4 regions of the uncultured Sphingobacterium sp. genome follow, and region 1 is predicted to be linked to each of the others. Evidence: riboswitches for the same ligand, from Rfam matches in the RefSeq annotation. Region 1 holds a riboswitch; each other region holds the start of a gene.
What was found. A riboswitch is a leader RNA that binds a small molecule or an ion and turns the genes downstream of it on or off. The one in region 1 is predicted to bind S-adenosylmethionine.

Region 2: linked by a shared signal. The riboswitch ahead of metE (5-methyltetrahydropteroyltriglutamate--homocysteine S-methyltransferase) and the one ahead of metF (methylenetetrahydrofolate reductase [NAD(P)H]) in region 1 are both predicted to bind S-adenosylmethionine.
Region 3: linked by a shared signal. The riboswitch ahead of ACHWSC_RS02410 (O-acetylhomoserine aminocarboxypropyltransferase/cysteine synthase family protein) and the one ahead of metF (methylenetetrahydrofolate reductase [NAD(P)H]) in region 1 are both predicted to bind S-adenosylmethionine.
Region 4: linked by a shared signal. The riboswitch ahead of ACHWSC_RS06655 (5-oxoprolinase) and the one ahead of metF (methylenetetrahydrofolate reductase [NAD(P)H]) in region 1 are both predicted to bind S-adenosylmethionine.

What each region holds. Positions count from the first base shown of each region.
Region 1 is NZ_CAXYKD010000005.1:174,015-179,326, reverse strand. It holds gene ACHWSC_RS04250 (DUF2723 domain-containing protein) at 1-1,837, opposite strand, end outside; gene metF (methylenetetrahydrofolate reductase [NAD(P)H]) at 2,102-3,058, opposite strand; SAM riboswitch class I at 3,129-3,231, opposite strand; gene ACHWSC_RS04240 (hypothetical protein) at 3,448-4,299, opposite strand; gene rimM (ribosome maturation factor RimM) at 4,403-4,927, opposite strand; gene ACHWSC_RS04230 (30S ribosomal protein S16) at 5,047-5,312, opposite strand, start outside.
Region 2 is NZ_CAXYKD010000032.1:48,404-53,715, reverse strand. It holds gene ACHWSC_RS14915 (sensor histidine kinase KdpD) at 1-1,115, shown strand, start outside; gene ACHWSC_RS14910 (response regulator transcription factor) at 1,218-1,907, shown strand; SAM riboswitch class I at 2,094-2,197, shown strand; gene metE (5-methyltetrahydropteroyltriglutamate--homocysteine S-methyltransferase) at 2,276-4,588, shown strand; gene ACHWSC_RS14900 (hypothetical protein) at 4,689-5,219, opposite strand.
Region 3 is NZ_CAXYKD010000003.1:99,126-104,437, reverse strand. It holds gene ACHWSC_RS02420 (homoserine dehydrogenase) at 1-652, opposite strand, end outside; gene metX (homoserine O-acetyltransferase) at 690-1,733, opposite strand; gene ACHWSC_RS02410 (O-acetylhomoserine aminocarboxypropyltransferase/cysteine synthase family protein) at 1,766-3,076, opposite strand; SAM riboswitch class I at 3,332-3,444, opposite strand; gene ACHWSC_RS02405 (FUSC family membrane protein) at 3,626-5,312, opposite strand, start outside.
Region 4 is NZ_CAXYKD010000008.1:111,865-117,176, reverse strand. It holds gene ACHWSC_RS06665 (SusC/RagA family TonB-linked outer membrane protein) at 1-579, shown strand, start outside; gene ACHWSC_RS06660 (RagB/SusD family nutrient uptake outer membrane protein) at 585-2,102, shown strand; gene ACHWSC_RS06655 (5-oxoprolinase) at 2,200-2,463, opposite strand; SAM-I-IV-variant riboswitch at 2,530-2,623, opposite strand; gene ACHWSC_RS06650 (DUF3050 domain-containing protein) at 2,834-3,604, shown strand; gene ACHWSC_RS06645 (TolC family protein) at 3,869-5,146, shown strand; gene ACHWSC_RS06640 (HlyD family secretion protein) at 5,146-5,312, shown strand, end outside.

The DNA of each region.
Region 1 (5,312 bases):
AATAATTACGTGCCATATCCCTTGCCAGCGATTTTTCAGAACGATTATGATCATCCCAATTTTGATGGGCCAAAATAATAGGACCGCCCAATAAAGCGAAAGAAATACCTGTCGCTAACGCGTACCGTGTTTGTACAAAACGATTGAGAAACCGAACAAATGCTATTGCTCCCAGTCCGATCCAGATCGCAAACGCATAAAAAGATCCTACGTAAGCATAATCTCGTTCCCGAGGTTGCATAGGAGTTTGGTTGAGATAAACAACGATCGCTATTCCCGTAAACACAAACAGTAAGGTCAAGACCAAGGTATAAGGTTTATTGTTTCGGTACAACCAGATCGCTCCGGCTATTCCCAGTAGCAATGGAAGGAAAAAATAGGTATTTCGGCTCGGGTCATGCTCCTGTGATTGGGATATTTTATCTTGCCCTCCCAAACGCCAATTATCCAATGGTTTAATCCCCGACAACCAGTTGCCGTCACTATAGGTCCCATACCCTTGCCTGTCATTCTGTCTACCGACAAAATTCCACAAGAAATATCGGGTGTACATATCGCCCAGTTGAAAATTAAAAAAAAACTTAAAATTATCAGAGAACTGTGGCTGCTGCCCCTCCTTCAAATTGAGGTAACTCTTATAATAAGCCTGATGGGCTCCATCTTGACTATATATGCGGGGAAAGAAAGTTTCCTTATCAAACGTATACTTATCGACCTGACTAAAAGGAATATACCCTGATTCATCTTTGCGATAACCGGTTTTACTCTCGACACCAACGACTTGTGAATCATAATTGGGTCCTTTGAATAAAGGTTCCCGGATATATTGCTCCCGGCTCAGATAACCCAAAAAAGAAAACACATTGTCCGGCGCATTATTGTTTAACGACGGATTGGCTTTTCCACGGATCAAAACCATGGTATAGGAGCTATAACCAAATAGAATAAAACAAAAGACCAGCAGCCCGGTATGCAGTGTGTATTGCCGCTTTTTATAAGAATAATATAGCCCATAAATGAGGAAGCTCCCCAACAGCAGACAAAAGAAGAAGATGCCTGAGCCAAAGCCCAAACCTAGCGAGTTTACAAACAAGAGGTCTACCTTAGCTGCGAGACCGACCAACCATTGAATAATTCCCCACAAAACGGCCCCCAAGATCAGCACTCCAACCAAGAAAGCTTTTATTGTACCTTTCGCACTAACCTGTCCTGCCCTTCTGAAATAGACAACCATCGCTATAGCCGGAATTGCTAACAGATTTAATAAGTGCACTCCGATCGAAAGGCCCATAACAAAAGCAATAAAAACCAGCCAACGATCGCTACCTTCCTCATCTGCACGGACTTCCCACTTTAAAATTGCCCAAAAAACAATCGCTGTACACAATGAAGACATCGCATATACCTCGGATTCAACAGCCGAATACCAGAATGAATCACTGAAGCAGAAAGCCATTGCACCAACTAAGCCCGCAGCAAAAATTTGGAAATAATTCGATAATTGAACTTTCTCTTGCCTGTTGAGTATCTTTTTGGCAATTGCTGTTATTGTCCAGAATAAAAATGTAACAGTAAGCCCACTGCAGATTGCGGATCCAATATTCATCCAATAGGCGATTTTACCTGCATTACCCAAAGCCAGGTTGGAAAATATATTCTGAATAAGAAGAAATAATGGTGCTCCCGGTTGGTGTGCCACTTCCAGCTTGTAGGCACAGGCAATAAATTCACCACAATCCCACCAGCTTACCGTCTTTTCAACGGTGGCGATATATACACATGTAGCAATTAGTCCGCAAGCAAAGCCGAGTAGAGAATTTAATCTAGTGTACGTCATAAGGTCAATTTGGTCTATTGTTAAAATCCTTTTTAGCACTTTAAGTTAAAAAGTTATCCTGACTCCAATAAGTTAATTAACACTATTTAACACAAGTATCTGACTATAAACAGGCTATTAAACCAAACAGGCTATTAAACCCTAAATATAGAGATCGACCTAAACCACACTATCAAAATTCTGGACATATTTTAGGCTTTCACAACGAATACTACCATAAAAAAAGGGAGCTTATGCGCTCCCTTTTCGTTTTATTTTTATGAGTTAGGCTAGTTTTTCGACAATCTTCTTTGTTGGACCAGGATTACTCATCGTATAGAAATGTAAAACCGGAGCGCCAAATTTAATTAGCTCCTGACATTGTTGCACCAACCACTCTTCACCTACTTGTCTGACGTCGGCATTCGTTTTACATGCTGAGACAGCATCGCTCAGTTCCTCCGGAATATCTAAATGAAATATCCTTGGTAAGGTCACCAACTGTTTTTTCGTTGTCAGTGGTTTTAACCCTGGAATAATAGGGACATGGATTCCGTTGTCCCTACATTTTGTTACAAACTCCTTGTATTTTTCAACATTAAAGAACATCTGAGTCACAATAAACTCTGCTCCCATATCGACTTTTTGTTTCAGGTATTTAAAATCAGTATTGAAATTTGGCGATTCAAAATGCTTTTCGGGATAGCCCGCTACTCCGATGCAAAAATCAGTCTTTTCCGATGTGATAATGTCTTCATGCAGATACTTTCCTTTATTCATATCAGTTACCTGTTCCAGTAGGTCTGTTGCAAAAGCATGTCCACCATCGGTCGGTATAAAATCGGCATCGCCCTTACGTGCATCTCCCCGCAATACCAAGACGTTATCTATCCCCAGAAAGTTCAAATCGATCAATGCATTTTCAGTTTCCTCTTTTGTAAAACCACCACATATCAAATGGGGCACCGCATCTACCTTATATTTATTCATGATTGCAGCACATATCGCCACTGTTCCAGGACGTTTACGATAGGAAACGCGTTCTAGTAATCCACTCGCATGCTCTTTATAGATATAATCTTCCCGGTGGTAGGTTACGTCGATAAAAGGAGGTTTAAACTCCATCAGTTCATCCATGGTTTTAAAAATACTTTGGATGCCCTGCCCTTTCGCCGGTGGCAATAGCTCAAAAGAAAACAATGTTTTTCCTTTGGCATTCTGGATATGATCGATAATCTTCATTAAAAAACTGTTTTTAGTTTGGTTGGCTTACATCGAAACGCACACGTCGAGGAATCGTTTATCTACATGTAACTTATCTTTCCCACATGGAGTAGGGTAGAATTTAGCACCTTGAACAATACAGGTTGCTAAGGCTTCAACGGGTCTAGTCCCTCGGCCTTTCTCTATAAGCGTTGCTAATATCGTTTTAAAAAATCAAAAGACAAAAATATTTTTTCGAAAAAGCAAAAATAGCGGTAAAAAGATTGCAATAAATACGGCTTCAGGTTTATTTCCAGGCAACAACAGGAATTTAGGCTCCACCAAATATAAAAGACTCTAAAAAAAGATAAAATTAACGGTCGAGGATCATCGACAACGAAGCGACTGACTACGCCACAATAGATTGGCTAAAGATTCGCCGCCAGGGAATTCCGTAGATTTTTGAGATAAAATGTAATCAGTAAGAGTCCCGTAACATGGTACTCCTCTTTCGATCCATATTTAAAACCATCAAATAAATATTTGTAGGCGAGTAATGCATTTTTTTCGTTGTAAAATAACTCTTTCCAAGAATCGGGAACATCTGCCCATGCCTTGAGCACGATGCCATTCTCAGCATAAATAATGGGTGATTCAACACCATCCATTCGATAATCGTGATGTGTGCCTGAACTTGATATGTGCTGGAAATAAGCGATAGAATAATCTACAAAATTCAATGCCCTGGCTTTTATCTCCATTTCACTTTCTGATTTTACAGGGGCATTTCGCCATAGATTCACTTGGCTATCAAATTTGCTCGGGGTCTCCCGGATAGGGGTTTTATCTAACGCAAAGTTGATATAAAGTTTTTCACTTGTGGGCACACGTGCTGAGCTAAACTGTGAAAAATCACCTCTCAGCTGAACAAAATCGTTTTTTACCTTAACAATATCCAAAGCGAGACTACCCTTTTTCTCATCGGTCAATTCTAATCGATCGCCGTCGAATCTATACTTACCGAAGAGTAGGATATCATCGATCGCCATGACAAATTTGTCTTTATCATGGAGGGAGAGAAAGGACCGGTATATCGTAGGGTCATTACCATAGACATCTGCCTCCACATTTTGGGGTGATTCTCTTTTTACTTTATGATACTCCTCATTTGAATAGCCCAATATCATTTGGTAATTGCCTTCAGGAAAGTCCTTTTTCTTCCCAAAGAAAGCACAAGAAGACAACGAGAATAGGAATAGCAGCAGTAATAACGGTTTCAAAATAAATCAATAATTATGGCCAGTAATAATATACAGACCAAGATAAGAAATTACTGCAATAGTTCGTATACCGCTATTTATTTGAATAAGCTTGGGGATATGCTTATTCTTTATAAAGATCCACCAAGCCCTCTGGCAATTCAACTTCAATGATCTCCTCTTCGCCATCGATTCCTAAGATTAAATCATCGGACAATGGGAACATCAGTTCTTTACCGTCCATATTTACCGAAGCGACAAATTGCTGTGGAAATTCCTGAACATCTGTTATTTGCCCCAATTCACCATGGTTTTCATCAATCACTAAAAAACCGATTAAATCAGTATATCTAAAATCATCTGGATCGCGCTCGGGCATCTTATCATTGGAAAGATATAGCTTTTTACGTACAAGTACTTGAGCCTTATCGATATGATCCACATCCTCAAATGTCACATACGCTGTACTATTTTTTTGAAATTTAATGGTATCAACAAAATAAGGAACAAGTTTTTTGTTCACTTCCACAAAGACAACATCGATATTCAAACTCTCGTATTCCTCGAATTCAAAAAATAGTTGTACTTCTCCTTTAAGACCTCTTGTTTTACTGATGTAACCGATGTAAAAGCTTTGATCAATAGTCATATATTTCGTATTTAGCGATTAGCTGTGAGACATGATTTGGCAAACCATTAGCCTATTGGCTGTTTCAAAAAAAGCCGGCTCAAGATTGAGTCGGCTTTCTCGAATACTTTATGAAAGAATTAACCTTCAGTTTCTTCTGATGCAGGAGCTTCAGTCTCTTCAGCAGCAGTTTCTTCCGCTACAGGAGCATTTTTAGCAGCTACAGCAGCAGCTTTTTCTTCTTTTTTCTTAGCTTCAGCCACTAAAGCAGCTTTTTTAGCTTCAGCTTTAGTTTGTGCTAAACCATCTTTTTTACCAGAGATTCTTGCATCATTAGCTTCAGTCCAAGCTGTAAATTTAGCTTCAGCAGCAGCTTCATCAAAAGCACCTTTTTTCACACCACCTT
Region 2 (5,312 bases), on a different contig from region 1:
TGCTGGGAGGCAAAAAAGCAGACTACATCGAAGATGTTGCTATTGGAATGGAGCTGGCTAAACGTCCGTTAAAAGATCGATTGAATGTTATCATTGTCCAAGAACTTATCAAAGAAGAGTTGGCTCAACGCGACATTAAAGCTCCTTTTAATATTGAAATATGGAGTACAAACAATATATTACTAAATAATATTTTAAACGAAGCCGCTTTAAATAACCCGACAAATACAACAAAATACTCGACCGCACTTTTTAAAGGTGATATCGGCGCTGCGCCAGGGAAATTAACAATCTATTTCCCCAATAAAAAGGCGATAATCGCAGATAATATGGGCTATCTGTTACTACCAATGCTGGCACTACTTTTCTTGTTAGTGGGTTGTTTTGCTTATACACTGATTATCATCTTCAGACAAAAGAAAGTTTCGGAAATGAAAACAGATTTCATCAACAACATGACGCATGAGTTTAAAACACCTGTTGCAACAATTATGATTGCCAGTGAGTCACTTAAAGATCCAGACATCAATGCCGACCATAAACGCGTTCAGAAATTGGCTAATATCATCTACGATGAGAATGTTAGACTCGGAAATCATATTGAACGTGTGCTTGACCTAGCCCGATTGGAAAAGGAAACATTAAAGTTAGACCAGGTGGATGTGCATATTAATGATCTTGTTTCAGCAGTTACCGACAGTATGCAGTTAAGGATGCAAAATATCGGCGGAAAATTTTCCATAGATCTAGCGGCGGCGAAAGATGTTGTTGTTGGTGATGAGTTACATTTTTCGAATGTATTTTACAATTTATTGGATAATGCCATCAAGTACAGCAAAGGAGATTTACATGTCAACATCAATTCAAAAAATGTCGGTGATACCATTGTCGTCACCATTGCCGACAACGGTATTGGGATGAGCCGGGATCACCTGCAAAAGATTTTCGACCAGTTCTACCGTATTCCAACTGGAAATGTTCATAATGTCAAAGGATTTGGTCTTGGCTTAAGTTATGTACAGGACATCCTGAGAAGGCTGAACGGAAAAATTACAGTTAAAAGTGAAAAAGATAAGGGCACGACCTTTGAAGTAATTTTGCCTATTAAAAAATAAAACGTTCCTTTTTTGTATATTTCCTCTTTAAAAAATTTCAAAGGTTGAGGAAAGCTGATTTATCAGCATCAAGGGACATTGGTGAAAATTAATATAATCATTATGCAAAAGATATTATTAGCAGAAGATGATCCTAATTTGGGGGATCTTTTAAAAGACTATCTCGAATTAAAGGGAAAATTTGACGTCACATTATGCACGGATGGAGATGAAGCGATTTCTCAATTCAAAAAAAATAACTACGACCTCTGTATTTTCGATGTCATGATGCCAAAAAAGGACGGATTTACAGTTGGACGTGAAATCAGAAAAACAAACAACACTGTTCCTATTATCTTTGCCACAGCAAAGGGGATGATGGAAGATAAAACCGAAGCCTTTGAATTAGGGGGAGATGATTATATCACAAAGCCTTTTCGAGTGGAGGAATTATTGCTCCGCATCAATGCTTTACTGAAGCGCAGTGTTCGAGACAAAGAAGAGGAAGTGGTTGCTGATAAATTTGAAATTGGCGATTATTTCTTTGATTATACAAGTCAGCAAATTTCTTACAAAGGACAGATGCAAAAACTATCCACCAAAGAAGCGGAACTACTGCGCTTGCTTTGTTTAAAGAAAAATGATGTGCTGACCCGAGAAGAAGCTTTATTAAAAATATGGCATGATGACAACTACTTTACGGGTAGAAGTATGGATGTATTTCTCAGTAAACTTCGTAAATATCTAAAAGAAGATAGTAAAGTTGAAATTGTCAATGTGCACGGAAAAGGTTACAAACTTTTGGTGAGCTAAAAAAATGGGGAATGAGAAACAGTCATTCCCCATTTTTTATGCTACACAGCGTATTGAAACATGGCATACACTAAATCATGGATGAAAAGAAAAGAACAAAACAATTTTATTCTTAGTAGAATATAAAAAATTGATGCACTTTTATAAAAAATTTGCATTTCAAAAAGAAATGTTCTAACTTAGCGTCGCTTATAGAGAAAGGCAGAGGGAATAGACCCGATGAAGCCTTAGCAACCTGTCCCTTGACAAGGTGCTAAATTCTACCCTACTTGATATGGGAATGATAAGCCGAAGTCACCGAATTCTAGTGTGTCCTTCTCTCTCTAGCAAGAAATATAGTTGAAAAAGAAATATTAAAAACATTCATTATGTTATTGACTAACAATTTAGGTTACCCTCGTGTGGGCGCGTTCCGCGAATTGAAAAAAGCCAATGAGGCCTATTGGGCTAAAAAATCTTCTGTTGAGGAATTATTGGACACAGCAAAAAAAATTCGTGAAGGCAATTGGAAAACACAAAAAGATGCTGGAATAGATTTGATCCCTTCCAATGATTTCTCTTTTTACGATCAAGTATTGGATTTAACCCTTACTGTTGGTGCAATTCCTGCTCGTTACCATTCTTTATTGAATAAAGTAGACAACAATTACAGCTTAGATTTATATTTTGCCATGGCGCGTGGTTTCCAACAAGAAGGAATCGACGTGACAGCAATGGAAATGACCAAGTGGTTGGATACCAACTACCACTATATGGTGCCAGAATTTACAAAAGATCAAGAATTCAAATTGACGTCCGAAAAGTTCTTAAATGAATATAACGAAGCAAAATCATTGGGCATCGATACTAAACCAGTTCTATTAGGTCCTATCACTTACCTTTTGATCGGTAAAGAAAAAGAAGCTGGCTTCGACCGCATCGATTTATTGGATAAACTTGTTCCAGTATATGAGCAAATATTAGCTAAACTAGCTGAGGCCGGTGCGCAATATGTTCAGATTGACGAGCCTTTCTTAGCATTGGATTTAGATGCTAAAGTAAAAGCTTTATATCAACCCACTTTCGAAAAATTAGCTGCAGCAGCAAAAAATATCAAATTAATCGCGACGACTTACTTCGAAGCTTTAAAAGATAACGAAGATATCGCAGTTAACCTACCTATCCATGCTTTACATTTGGATTTGGTACGCGGTGAAAACCAATTGGATACGGTACTAGCTAAAGTTCCTGCTTCATTAACATTATCTTTGGGTATTGTTGAAGGCCGTAACATCTGGAAAAATGATTACGAAAAATCATTGGTTAAAATCAAACAAGCTGTTGATGCATTAGGAAAAGACCGTGTATGGGTAGCTCCTTCTTCATCATTGTTGCACGTTCCTTTTGACTTAGACAATGAACACAATGAGCAATCGCTACCAGCTGAAGTAAAAAACTGGTTAGCATTTGCTAAACAAAAATTAGCTGAGGTAAAAGACTTAGCCGTATTAGCAGAAGGTGAAGTTGATGCTGAAACAGCAAAACGCTTCGAAGCCAACAAAGCTGCGGCTGAAAGCCGTCGTACTTCTCCACTGATCCACAAACCAGAGGTTAAAACACGTACAAGCAATATCACTGATGACGATGCGAAACGTACTTCAGCATTTGCTGACCGTAAAGCAGCGCAACAAGCGAAGTTCAACTTGCCAGCATTCCCTACCACAACTATTGGTTCATTCCCACAAACGAAAGATGTTCGTAAATGGAGAGCAGACCTGAAAAAAGGTGCTATCACGCAGGCAGAGTACGATAAAGCAATCGCAGAAGAAACTGAAAACACAATCCGTCTTCAAGAGCAATTGGATATCGACGTATTAGTACACGGCGAATTCGAACGTAACGACATGGTTGAATACTTCGGTGAACAATTGGCTGGTTACGCTTTCACACAAAACGGCTGGGTACAATCTTACGGTTCACGTTGTGTAAAACCTCCGATTATCTATGGTGATGTATACCGTCCTGAAGATATGACTGTCCGTTGGTCTTCATACGCTCAATCATTGACTAACCGTCCGGTTAAAGGTATGTTGACTGGTCCGGTTACCATCTTACAATGGTCTTTCGTACGTAATGACCAACCGCGTTCAACAACGACTTACCAAATTGCATTGGCGATCTTAGACGAAGTACAAGCGTTGGAAAAAGCAGGTATCAAAATCATACAAATCGATGAACCAGCAATCCGTGAAGGATTACCGCTACGTAAAGCTGATCAAAAAGATTACTTGAACTGGGCAGTACGTGCTTTCCGTGTTTCTTCATCAAATGTAGAAGACGATACACAGATTCACACACACATGTGTTACTCTGAGTTCAATAATGTAATCGAAGATATCGCTGCAATGGATGCTGACGTCATCACGATTGAGACTTCACGTTCTCAAATGAAATTGTTGAATGCTTTCGCTGGTGATTTCAAATATCCAAACGATATTGGTCCAGGTGTTTATGACATTCACTCACCACGTGTTCCAAGCAAAGATGAGATGGTAGATCTATTGCGTAAAGCAAAAGCAGTAGTTCCAGCAGAACAACTTTGGGTTAACCCTGACTGTGGTTTGAAAACTCGTGCTTGGCCAGAAACCAAAGCGGCTTTAGAGTCGATGGTTGAGGCTGCGAAAATCTTAAGAGCAGAATAATTCTTAAACTATATTGATAAAGCCCTAGATGAAATTTCATCTAGGGCTTCTTTATTGGACCTTGGTTCGAAACAAAAACCGTCATTCGGATAATGTGATACTATTTTCGAGTGTTCTTCCTTTCTTTCTTGTTTTCCTTTTCTTTCCCGTTCTTAATTTCCTGTTTCCCCTTAATCCGATCTTCAATCGACTTCAGGCTTGACGAAAAATCAAGATCAACATTCTCAAGTTGTGCCATTTTTAACGCCTTCAATGCCTTTTTGTATTTTCTCAATTTTTCAAATAAAAGAGCTTTCTTGATCCATATCCCTGTCAAGGGCATAGCCGGAAGTGTCAAAGCAAATTTAATCGTCTTTTTTGCAGCTTCATACTCCCCCATATCAATCAGTGTCTGAATGAAATAAGGATATACCTCCAATGCCTGCACATTATGCACCAAAGCTTCCTGGAAATACCTTTTTGCCTGTTCATAGTCCAATAGCTGTTCGGCATGAACTCTTCCCATCAAACACAGCGCCATTGTATTGGATTCATCATAAGACAGCGCATAGGATAAGGATTCCATGGTCTCCTCCAAATACATAGGATAGTTATCCAGTGCCTGAAGGACATATTTATTTACTGAATTCATAAAATTTTCTAAAACATAACATTCATATCCAGCTTTCACAATCAACTTGAAATTAACTGGATTTCTAAAACTCCATAATAAGCTAAGCATATT
Region 3 (5,312 bases), on a different contig from region 1:
CAATATTAAATACATCGTCTGGTTTGACATAGATCCCGTACGCATGGGAAGCAACAATACATACTTTAAATTTTGGGTCAAATCCACCTACATCAAGGGTAGGATCTGTCTCTGCAAAACCAAGTTCTTGCGCTTTCTTTAAAGCGTCTGTATATTGCTGGTTTTCATTGAAAACTTTAGATAAAATATAGTTGGAAGATCCATTAAAAATACCGCTGACAGAATGAAGTAATTCATTGTCATAGTACTCTTCTAAATTCCGTATAATGGGAATACTTCCGCAAACGGCACCTTCATACAATAAACTGGTGCCATATTCATGTTGGATATCAACCAGCTCTTCCAAATGGCTTGCAATCATTTTTTTATTGGCAGATACCACATTTTTTCCCGATTTCAAGGCACGAACAGTTAGTTGATAGGCCGCTTCGGCATCATCTATCAGTTCGACAACAGTATTAATTTCTGGGTCACCTAAAATTGTTTCGGCATCGGTAGAAAATAGATCTGCTGGTAACGAGCGCTTTTTATCTCCGTTTTTAATGACAAATTTCTTGATCTCCAGATTAAGGTTTTTGGTTTTGATGATATCGTAAAGACCTTGGCCTACTACACCAAACCCAAACATCCCTATTGTTAATTTATTACTCATATCTCTTCTTAAATTCTCTTATATATTATTTATTCTCTTATACTAATTCGTTGATGTATTCTTTTTGTTCCCGCAGAAAGCTGCTGATGATTTTAGTGAGTTTTTTTGTTTCGATCAAAAATCCATCGTGGCCATAAGTAGACTCAATCTCCTGATAGTGGGCATTCGGAATATGTTGAGCGATGAATTGTTGCTCTTGTGGAGGAAACAACAAATCTGTATTGACGCTCAGCACTAAAGTTGGACAGTCGATGCTCGCTAGAGCGGATTCGATAGATCGTCTCCCACGACCTAAATTATGGCTGTCCATTGCTTTGGTTAGGAAGTAATAGCTGTACGCATTATAGCGTTTTACCAATTTTTCACCCTGATAGTTTTGATAGGAGGATGCTTTATAATGATCGAGTTTTTCGTTATCATCCTCCTTTTGTGTGTTGGCATACGTTGTATAGTTGCGGTAAGACAACAGTGCCATAGCGCGTGCAACTTTTAAACCCTTAGCTCCGCCGTCGGGATGATTGGCGTAAAAGGTTCGATCAGTTGTAATGGCAAGACGTTGACTTTCATTGAATGCAATACCCCATGGTGAATGGACGGCATTTGTTCCAACAACGATTAGATGGTTGATGGCTATACTGTGCGATACAGCCCATTCCAATGCTTGTTGACCGCCCAATGAGCCCCCAATAAGGATCTCTATTTGTTTGATATCCAGGTGGTCTGCAAGAAATTGATGTGCATTGATCAAATCTCTTACTGTAAATTCAGGAAAAGATAGGTAATAAGGCTGTCCAGTAGCTGGGTTTACAGATAGCGGATTACTGCTATTATATGCTGATCCTATGACATTGGCGCAGATAATATAATAATCGTTTGAATCAAATAATTCACCTGTTCCAAAAAGACCTGACCACCAATCCAGTACATCTGCATTGGCCGTTAGTGCATGGCAAACCCAGATCACATTACTGCGATCTGCATTGGGTTTGCCAAATGTTTCATAACTGATTTGTAAATCAGTAAGCTCTCTTCCATTTTCAAATACAAAAGGCTCCGGGTGCAGATAAATATGCTTACTCATTTTACGTTTAAGTTTAGGCCGAAAAAATCTGATTATTTAATTTTATCAAAAGCTTGTTGTAAATCAGCTTTGATGTCATCAATATGTTCTATTCCGACAGAAAGACGTAATAAACCTTTGAACACTCCAGCATTGGCTTGATCTTCATCACTTAATTGTTGGTGAGTAGTCGCTGCTGGATGGATAATCAATGACTTCGTATCGCCAACATTGGCCAGGTGACTGATCAATTCTAAACTGTCGATAAAGCTATTGGCCTTCTGTGCTGCGTCACCTTTGAGTTGGAAAGAAAGTACTGCACCATAGCCATTTTTAAGGTATTTTTGTGCGTTAGCGAAGCTCGGAGAGCTTTTTAAGCCCGGATAGTTTACTTTTTCTACCTGTGGATGCGCCTCAAGCCATTTAGCTACCTCTAAAGTGTTGTCTACATGGCGTTGCACCCGCAAAGACAGGGTTTCAAGGCCTTGTAATAATAAGAATGAATTGAAAGGGGAGAGTGCTGGTCCGAAATCCCGAAGCCCTTCCACACGTGCCCGAATGGCAAATTGAATATTTCCAAACGGTCCGCCTTCACCGAAAACTTCGGAAAAAACTAAGCCATGATAGCCTTCAGATGGTTCGGAAAATTGAGGGTATTTTCCGTTGCCCCAATTGTAGTTTCCGCCGTCGACGATGACACCTCCAATGCTTGTGCCATGTCCACCGATCCATTTAGTTGCCGATTCAACAACCACATTTGCACCATACTCCAAAGGTTTAAATAAATAACCCCCAGCTCCAAAAGTATTATCGACGATTAACGGTAAGTCATATTTTTTTGCTACTGCAGCAATTTTCTCAAAGTCTGGAATATTGAAACTTGGGTTTCCAATTGTTTCAACATAGATGGCCTTTGTTTTATCATCAATGAGGGCTTCAATTTTATCTGCCTCGGCGTCCGTTGCAAATCGAGCTTCGATGCCCAGGCGTTTAAAAGAAACTTTAAACTGGTTGAATGTACCGCCGTATAAGTTGGATCCGGCAACAAAATTGTCACCACTTTCCAAGATATTATTTAATGCAATAAACTGTGCCGCCTGGCCAGACGCAACAGCAACAGCCGCGACTCCACCTTCAAGTGCCGCAATACGTTGTTCGAAAACATCCGTAGTAGGATTCATAATCCGTGTATAAATATTGCCGAACTGCTTTAATGCAAATAAGTTTGCGCCGTGTTCGGCATTTTCAAATACAAAAGATGTTGTTTGATATATAGGAACTGCTCTAGATCCCGTAGTAGGGTCAGCGACTTGGCCAGCGTGAACCTGAAGAGTTTCGAATTTTAAATTTTTGTTTGAAGACATAATATATCAGATTTTAAGGGTTCAAAAAGAAATTGCTAAGTAAAAAGAGAAGCATACACACCTCCTTGAAGGGTCTGTTAAATCTTTATCCAAGAAAAAGGAAATGATTTTTAACAAGCATGGAAGTGCATATGCATACGCATTCGCATCAATACAGTTGTATGATGGCTTACACTTTCGCTTATCGTGCGGCTCACTTGTGTTGAACCTGAATTTTTAATGGACTTCAGTAGTTTAATAATCATTGTCTTATGTTATTTATATGCTCCAAAACGATATTGTTTTGGACAGGAATTGGCACCTTTTCAAACAAATTGAAGGTTGCCAGTGGGTCATTGAGCCAGTCTCTCGCCACTTCTTTATAAATCAAGACCTACTGATTAAGGGAGGTGTTGATTAGAAATCTTCTTTCGAAGACGATACAAATATAAACTCTTTTTTTATTAAAGCAAAAGAAAAGCTGTTTTTTAGTTAAAGGAATTTTGAATAACATACGCATCGGATCGCATATTGTCCGATGAAACTTGATAAGTAACTGCCAATCGGATATTATGATTTCTTTAAGTTGATCCGTTCTGCAATTTGATTTAAATCTGTTAAAAGAGGTTTAAGTGCATCAATTCTACTATGGATATCATACGTCAGGTGGCGATTCGTCTTTTTGCTTAACGATAGCGAAAGACCCACCAAATGGGAGTTGACCTGATAAGAGAGTGCCTGAAAATGGTGGATATGTGACCAATCCATCCATTTGTGTTCGGGTTCTTTTTTCATTTGATTGATAGCGTCTGAAAACAGGGCCATGGCAGTCTGCGCTTTTTTGCGAGCCAGCCGTATATCAAACGAACTTTGTCTCTCGTCCGACAGACGGTTATTGATGATCTGGAAATAATGTTCGTTGTAAAGGGATACTTCTTTTGCCAGCTGAACCATGCCTGTGCTCTGGCGTACGGGGATCAAGAAATAACCTGCTATAGCTAAGAATGCTCCAATGAGTGTGAAAAGTATTCGGCTGCCTAAAATGAGATTGATATTGCCTTCAAACAAATTGAGCGCAATTACAATTCCCAAGGTAATAAAGATGACACTGACCATATAATTAGATCGATTGAATAAAAAGAATCCGAAAAGACCTAATGCAGCTATGGTAAGGAGAGCCGGGAGAAAATGAATAGCAATTAAGCAGAATATGCCAACGATTATACCCGAGAATGTGCCTACAATACGCTCTATATTACGCTTTTTTGTCATTGAAAATGCTGGTCTGGCAACAATAGCGATCGTCAGTAAGATCCAATAGGTATATTTAAAATCCAAAAATAAAATACCGATCAATGCGCCTGTTCCAAAAAGAAGAGCCATCCGAACGGCAAATCGAAAAAGCGGGTTATTCAGATGGAGTTTACTTTTTAGATCAGCGAAATTGCACAAAGGTCGATTGATAAATTGTTGGTACTCACTGCTGTCAATCTTATCCTGGATTTCCTGATTTTGATAAAAAGCCACCTGAATTCGGTTGAGTACTTCAATAATTGCTTCGATGTTGCTTATGATCGAACATAATATACTTTTTGCTTGACCGGCCTGCTCTTCTTGAATTTCTTTTAAATCCTGTAAGAGGGCATTAATTTTAAAGTTATTGTGATATAATTGATGTGCATACCGAAACCGCTTGTTAGGTTGTGAAAAGCTATCAATTTCTAAAGCTAATAATTTGATTGTTTGACGAATTAAAGGGAGGCTGCCTGTGTCTGCAAGGTTTTTGCGAATCGCATCATAATCGTGATCAAGTGCAATAATTAACTCATGGAGGTCAATTAACCCATAAACTTGACTGAGCCAATAATTGCTTTTATGCCACTGTTGGCTTATGATTTTTTTTTCTCGAAAAAGAAGGGACCTGATTTGTTCCTGTTGTTCGCTGATCTGGCCATGAATTTTGCCTACGCGACTGTACGTAATATTCAAAGGAATATCGGGATCGTAAGACTGGGATCGTATCAATAGAAATTGGGATAATCCATGAAAACCATTGGCCATCGCATGTTTTAGCGAGCGATAAGGTTGTATATAGGCCTGTAAAAGGCTAAAAAAGTAATATATAATGGATCCTGTTGTAATCTGTAAACTAACTGCAAGAGGGGGTTGCGGGGCCATTCCGATCACAAAACTCATGAGAATCAATGTCATGTTTCCAATTGCAGCATAACGAGCTCCAAAAATACCGTATAACGTA
Region 4 (5,312 bases), on a different contig from region 1:
TTTAATGATAATACACTGCCAGGAGATCTTAAGTATCGGGATGTCAACGGGGACGGAAAAATAGATGCGAACGACAGAACAATTATTTCCGGTGTAGATCCAAAACTGAACTATAGCTTTAATCTAAGTGCAAGTTTTAAGGGCTTTGACTTTTCGGCTCTTTTACAAGGGGTATATGGCGTCAAATCCTATGTTTCGGGCTGGGGCGTAACCCCATTTGTACAGGGTAGCCCGCCGACAAAAGATTGGTTAGACCGTTGGACACCTGAAAACCCTTCGACAACGATGCCCCGTATTTATTGGGGTTGGAGTGCTCCGGAGAAATTCAGCCGTGCTTCCAGCTATTTTATACAGGATGCTTCATACTTCAGGTTGAAAAATCTTGTGTTCGGATACACTTTACCTGAAGGGTTATTGAAAAAATATAAAATTGAACGCCTAAGGGTTTATTTTTCGGGTGATAACCTCCTTACTGCGACCAAATTTAAGGGCTTGGACCCTGAACGCTATGGAAATGGTGATCTGGTACAGTATCCACAAAACAAGATTTATTCATTTGGTGTACAAGTTAACTTTTAAGTGCTATGAAAAAGAAATTTATAACAGCGTTGATGCTATCCGGACTATTTTTGGGTTCCTGTAACAGTGCCTTGGACCTCAATCCTTTGGATCAGATCGCTTCGGACAACTATTTTAGCAAAAAATCGGATTTTGATAATGCATTGGCCGGTGTATACGCGTCATTGCAGAGTGAGACGTTCTCCTATGGGATGCCTTTCCGGGACTGTCTGACCGACAATGGCTACAATCAGTTCAACTCAGGCAGCGTCAATGAAATCGTAGGTGGGAATTTAAATCCGACCACAGGGGGGTATGAAACCGGAATTTATAACGATGCTTATGTGGGAATAGGACGTGCCAATCGCCTGATCGAGAAGCTTCAGGGCTATAACGGCTCCGATATGAACGATGGGGAGAAGAAAAATATGGAAGCCGAAGCCCGCTTTATCCGTGCTTTTGTTTATTTCCAATTGTACAGTATTTATGGTGAGGTGCCGCTTGTGCTGACCTCCCTCAGTCTAGAGAATCAGCGTCAGCCAAAGGAAACTGCGGAGAATATCCTAAAACAGATTCGCGCTGATCTGGATTTTGGGATCGCTAACTTAGCGGCTAAACCTTATTTCAATAATGGGGGGCATGCGACCGCGAGTTCAGCAAAAGCTTTGAAAGCACGGGTTTTACTGTTTGCGGCTTATGGTGACAAAGGGGTGCCCGATTTAGCAATCTTGAAAGAGGTAAAAGACTTATGCAGCGATGTCATGAAAGAGTATACCCTAAGTACGGCTTTTGAAAATGTCTTTCGCGATGCAACACAGAAGAACAATACTGAGATTATCTTTTCGGTCAATTTTCTGGCACCGAATAATACAGCCCCCTGGGACATGTACCTAGGCGATTGGATCGCTGCTTCACCTTTACAGAACCTGGTGGATACTTATGAATGCAAAGATGGTTTGCCTTATGGTGAATCACCCTTGACTGACCGAGCCAATCCCTTCAAAGATAGGGATCCGCGCTTGAGCAAAACAATTTTCGTGGATCATCCCGACTTTGGCGGCGGTAAGATCCATACACCGTCCAATCCGCGGCCTACAGGTTATGGGGTGCTGAAATTTTTGGATCCGGCCAACTTACCTTTTGGCTTTTCAACATTGAGCCAACAGGATGCGGTTGTACTGCGGTTTGGGGAGGTGTTATTGATGTATGCCGAAGCACAAAATGAAATCGCTGGACCAGACCCATCGGTTTACGATGCCATGAATACCTTGAGGAGCCGCGTTCAGATGCCTGGGTTCCCTGCCGGTTATACCAAGGAAAAAATGCGCGACCGTATCCGTCACGAAAGAAGGGTTGAACTTGCTTTCGAAGGACTACGGCATTACGACCTGATTCGTTGGCATATCGCAGGCGAAGTACTCAATGCGGTCAAAGACAGTAAAGTGCCCTATCATTTTGAGGACAAATTTTACCGCTGGCCATTACCACAAACAGAAATTGAGAAAAGTGCAGGTGTATTAATTCAGAATCCAAACTATAAATAATAAGATTATTGCCTTCTTTTAAATCGGCAATTTCCTAAACCAACGACAGCAGCGCGCACGAAGTCCTTTCGATGCGCGCTTTTTTTGCCGATAACGATTACTGTAAAGGAATCAGGACATTCTGTTCCAAGCGTACAGGGACATGTTTCACCGAGGTAAAACCGTCTTCCTTGGAAATAATGTTGGAAAGATCTAGTCCTCTTTTGGAGAATGTACTGATCAAAGCTGTTCTAAAGGTTGCCTTGGCTGAACCCCAGCCTTGTCCTAAGATGGTGTCGTTGTTGAGCTGGATCAGTTCATCTGTTGAGTAATAACTGAATTTTTCCAGTAAGTGTTGGTAAAGATTTGTTGTAGTAGCCATACAATTTAAAAATTTAAAGGATTAAACCATAAACTGTATCCAGATCTTGTTGGGAAAATAATCGTTCAGCGACGTTTATTTTGGTCGAAACCCGTATTAATTTACCACCGCGGTGCCTGCACTCGGTTGGTATTGCATCATGCAATTCTGAATACTCTACAAATATAGTAGATTATTTTTTATAATAAAAAATATTTTTGTTTTTAAGGGTAAATGAGCGCTAACAACAGGAATAGGGAGGTCAAAAGCGAGGCGCGTTGTTGGCTGTGATTTGGTTATGAAGCGGATAGCTGGTCGAAAAATTTATCATGTTACTGTAATCTCATCGAAAATACTTTTAAAAACAGAGATAAGACAATACTTTTGCGCCATGAATAGAATTGCGGAAATTAACGAATACATTGCTGCCGAACGCGAGGTATTATTGCAACACCCTTTATATCGTAAGATCAAAACGATCAAGAATCTACGTTCTTTTACAGAAGGGCATGTGTACGCTGTATGGGATTTTATGTCTTTACTAAAAGCTTTACAGATTAAATTGACCTGTACGACTTTACCTTGGTTTGCGAGTGAGCATCCATCAACGCGCTATCTAATCAACGAAATTGTATTGGCTGAGGAGTCGGATGAATACATTGATGGCCGCCGTTTGAGCCATTTTGAGATGTATCTGGACGCCATGGATGCCATGGGTGCCGACCTTCATCTCGTCAACAAATTTATTGCTCACGCCAAAAAATCGAACAACATATTCGATGTCATTGCAACGACCACATTGGACAAGCGGATCAAAGACTTTTTGAATTTTACATTCGAAGTGATTGCTGAGGGCGAGGTGCATAAAATTGCTGCAGCATTTACATTTGGACGTGAAGACCTTATTCCGGGAATGTTTACCTCTATTTTGGAAGAAATTAAAACAAACTTTCCTACAGCCAATCTGGATAGCTTTATTTATTATTTTCAACGCCATATTGATCTTGACGGCGACGAGCATGGACCGTTGGCGATGCAGATGATCACAGATCTTGCGAAGGACGATGAGGTTAAATGGACAGAAATGAAAGAGATCAGTAAAATTGCGCTACAAAAAAGAATCCAGCTGTGGAATGCAATAGAAGATTCCTTATACGGATAATCTATTATTATACCGTCGAGAAAGGCCTTTCAAATCACGATTTGAAAGGCCTTTTTTATGTGCTATAAAAAAGGAGATTCTAAGGGCTTATTGGCAGATATTGGTCTTTTTGTTTGAATTGATGAAAAAATGTCTTTTTTCCATAACATATTGGCGTTTGTGAAGAAATCCAAGTTCCAATAAGTGTCTAAGTTTGCAACGCAAAAAAATTACATAGCACACGTGAACTTTTTTCCTCCCTATTGGGCAAAAGGCATACTAACCATGGGATTGTTAGTATGCGCTATTTCGGACACCTTCGCCCTCGATTCTTTGCGCATGTCCCTGAAAGACATGATCGACAAAGCGCTACAGAACAGTAAATACATCGAGCAGTCTTATTTGCAGCTCAAAGAAACTGAGGTGGCAGTACAGCAGCAACGCATGGAGTTGCTCCCTAAGATTTCCGCCAGAGCTTCTGCTAGTTATGCAAGTAATATGCCTGTGTATGACCAGGGGCTTTTAAATAAACCTTCCCAGCATGATATCATTCATTACTTGTACGATAGCGGCCTGGATTTTTATCTGAACCTCTACAATGGGCATCGGGACCTAATGAAAATAGAGTCCAAAAAATTGGAAAATGAGCTGGCCAGAATCGATTGGAAGAATGCCGCAGCGCAGACGAAATTGGAGGTTTGCAATCTTTTTTTGGATTTGGAACTGTCGTATAGTAACCGATCTTTAATCGAGCAGGATATTGCTGATCAACGGGTACAGCTCAAGGAGATTGAGCATCTGTATAAGGCGGGCGTGGTATTACACAGTGACGTCTTGCGTATTTCGTTGGAGCTTTCGAAGCGGGAACTGTTGCTCGTGCAGATCGGTCATGATATTCAGGCTGCAAATCAGAAGCTGCAGCTTATTGGCGGTATTACAGCAGAGATTATCCCCTTGACCGAACCTTTTAAAGTGGAGAGCCCCGGCTATGAAGCGCTTGTTGCCGAAGCGCGAAGCCATGCTTTTTCCCTCCTAAAATCCGAACAGGAAGTTGTTTTGAAGAAATTGTCGGTCAAACAGGCGCGATCAAATTATCTTCCTGAGTTGGGGTTGACCAGTACATTTACCTTTGCCAATCCACAGGTCTTCTTGTATCCCTATAATCCCAGCTGGTATAATCTGAGTATCACAGGGCTCAAATTAACCATACCGATCTCGGCAATTTATCTCAATAAAAACGTGGTGCGCGGAGCACAGATCGCATTGGATCGACAAGAGGTAAAACACCATCATGAGGAGGAGATTTTGGAAAATCAGCTGTTACAGGCCCTGTTGGATTATCAATTGGCTATTAAGCAGCAGGACGTCTGTCAAAACAATAAGGCGTTGGCGCAGGAAAATGCACGAATTATAAAAAACAGGTATTTTAAATCATCGGCTTTGATTACGGATCTCTTGGATGCTGATATGCAATACCTAAAAACACTTTTTGATCTTGAAACCGCACATATTGCGATACAGAAACATTATTATTTTATCGAATTTTTGAAGGGTACTATCTAATGAAACCTAAATCACGTAGAACAGTTGTGGAGGCACAACTCACTCGAATCACCAACTGGTTGGCCGGAATTGTCTTGTTGGCTTTGTTGTTATGGGGCGCTCAAGCATTATGGATGCGACTGCGGTATACCTACACAAATGATGCACAGGTAACACAGTATATCAA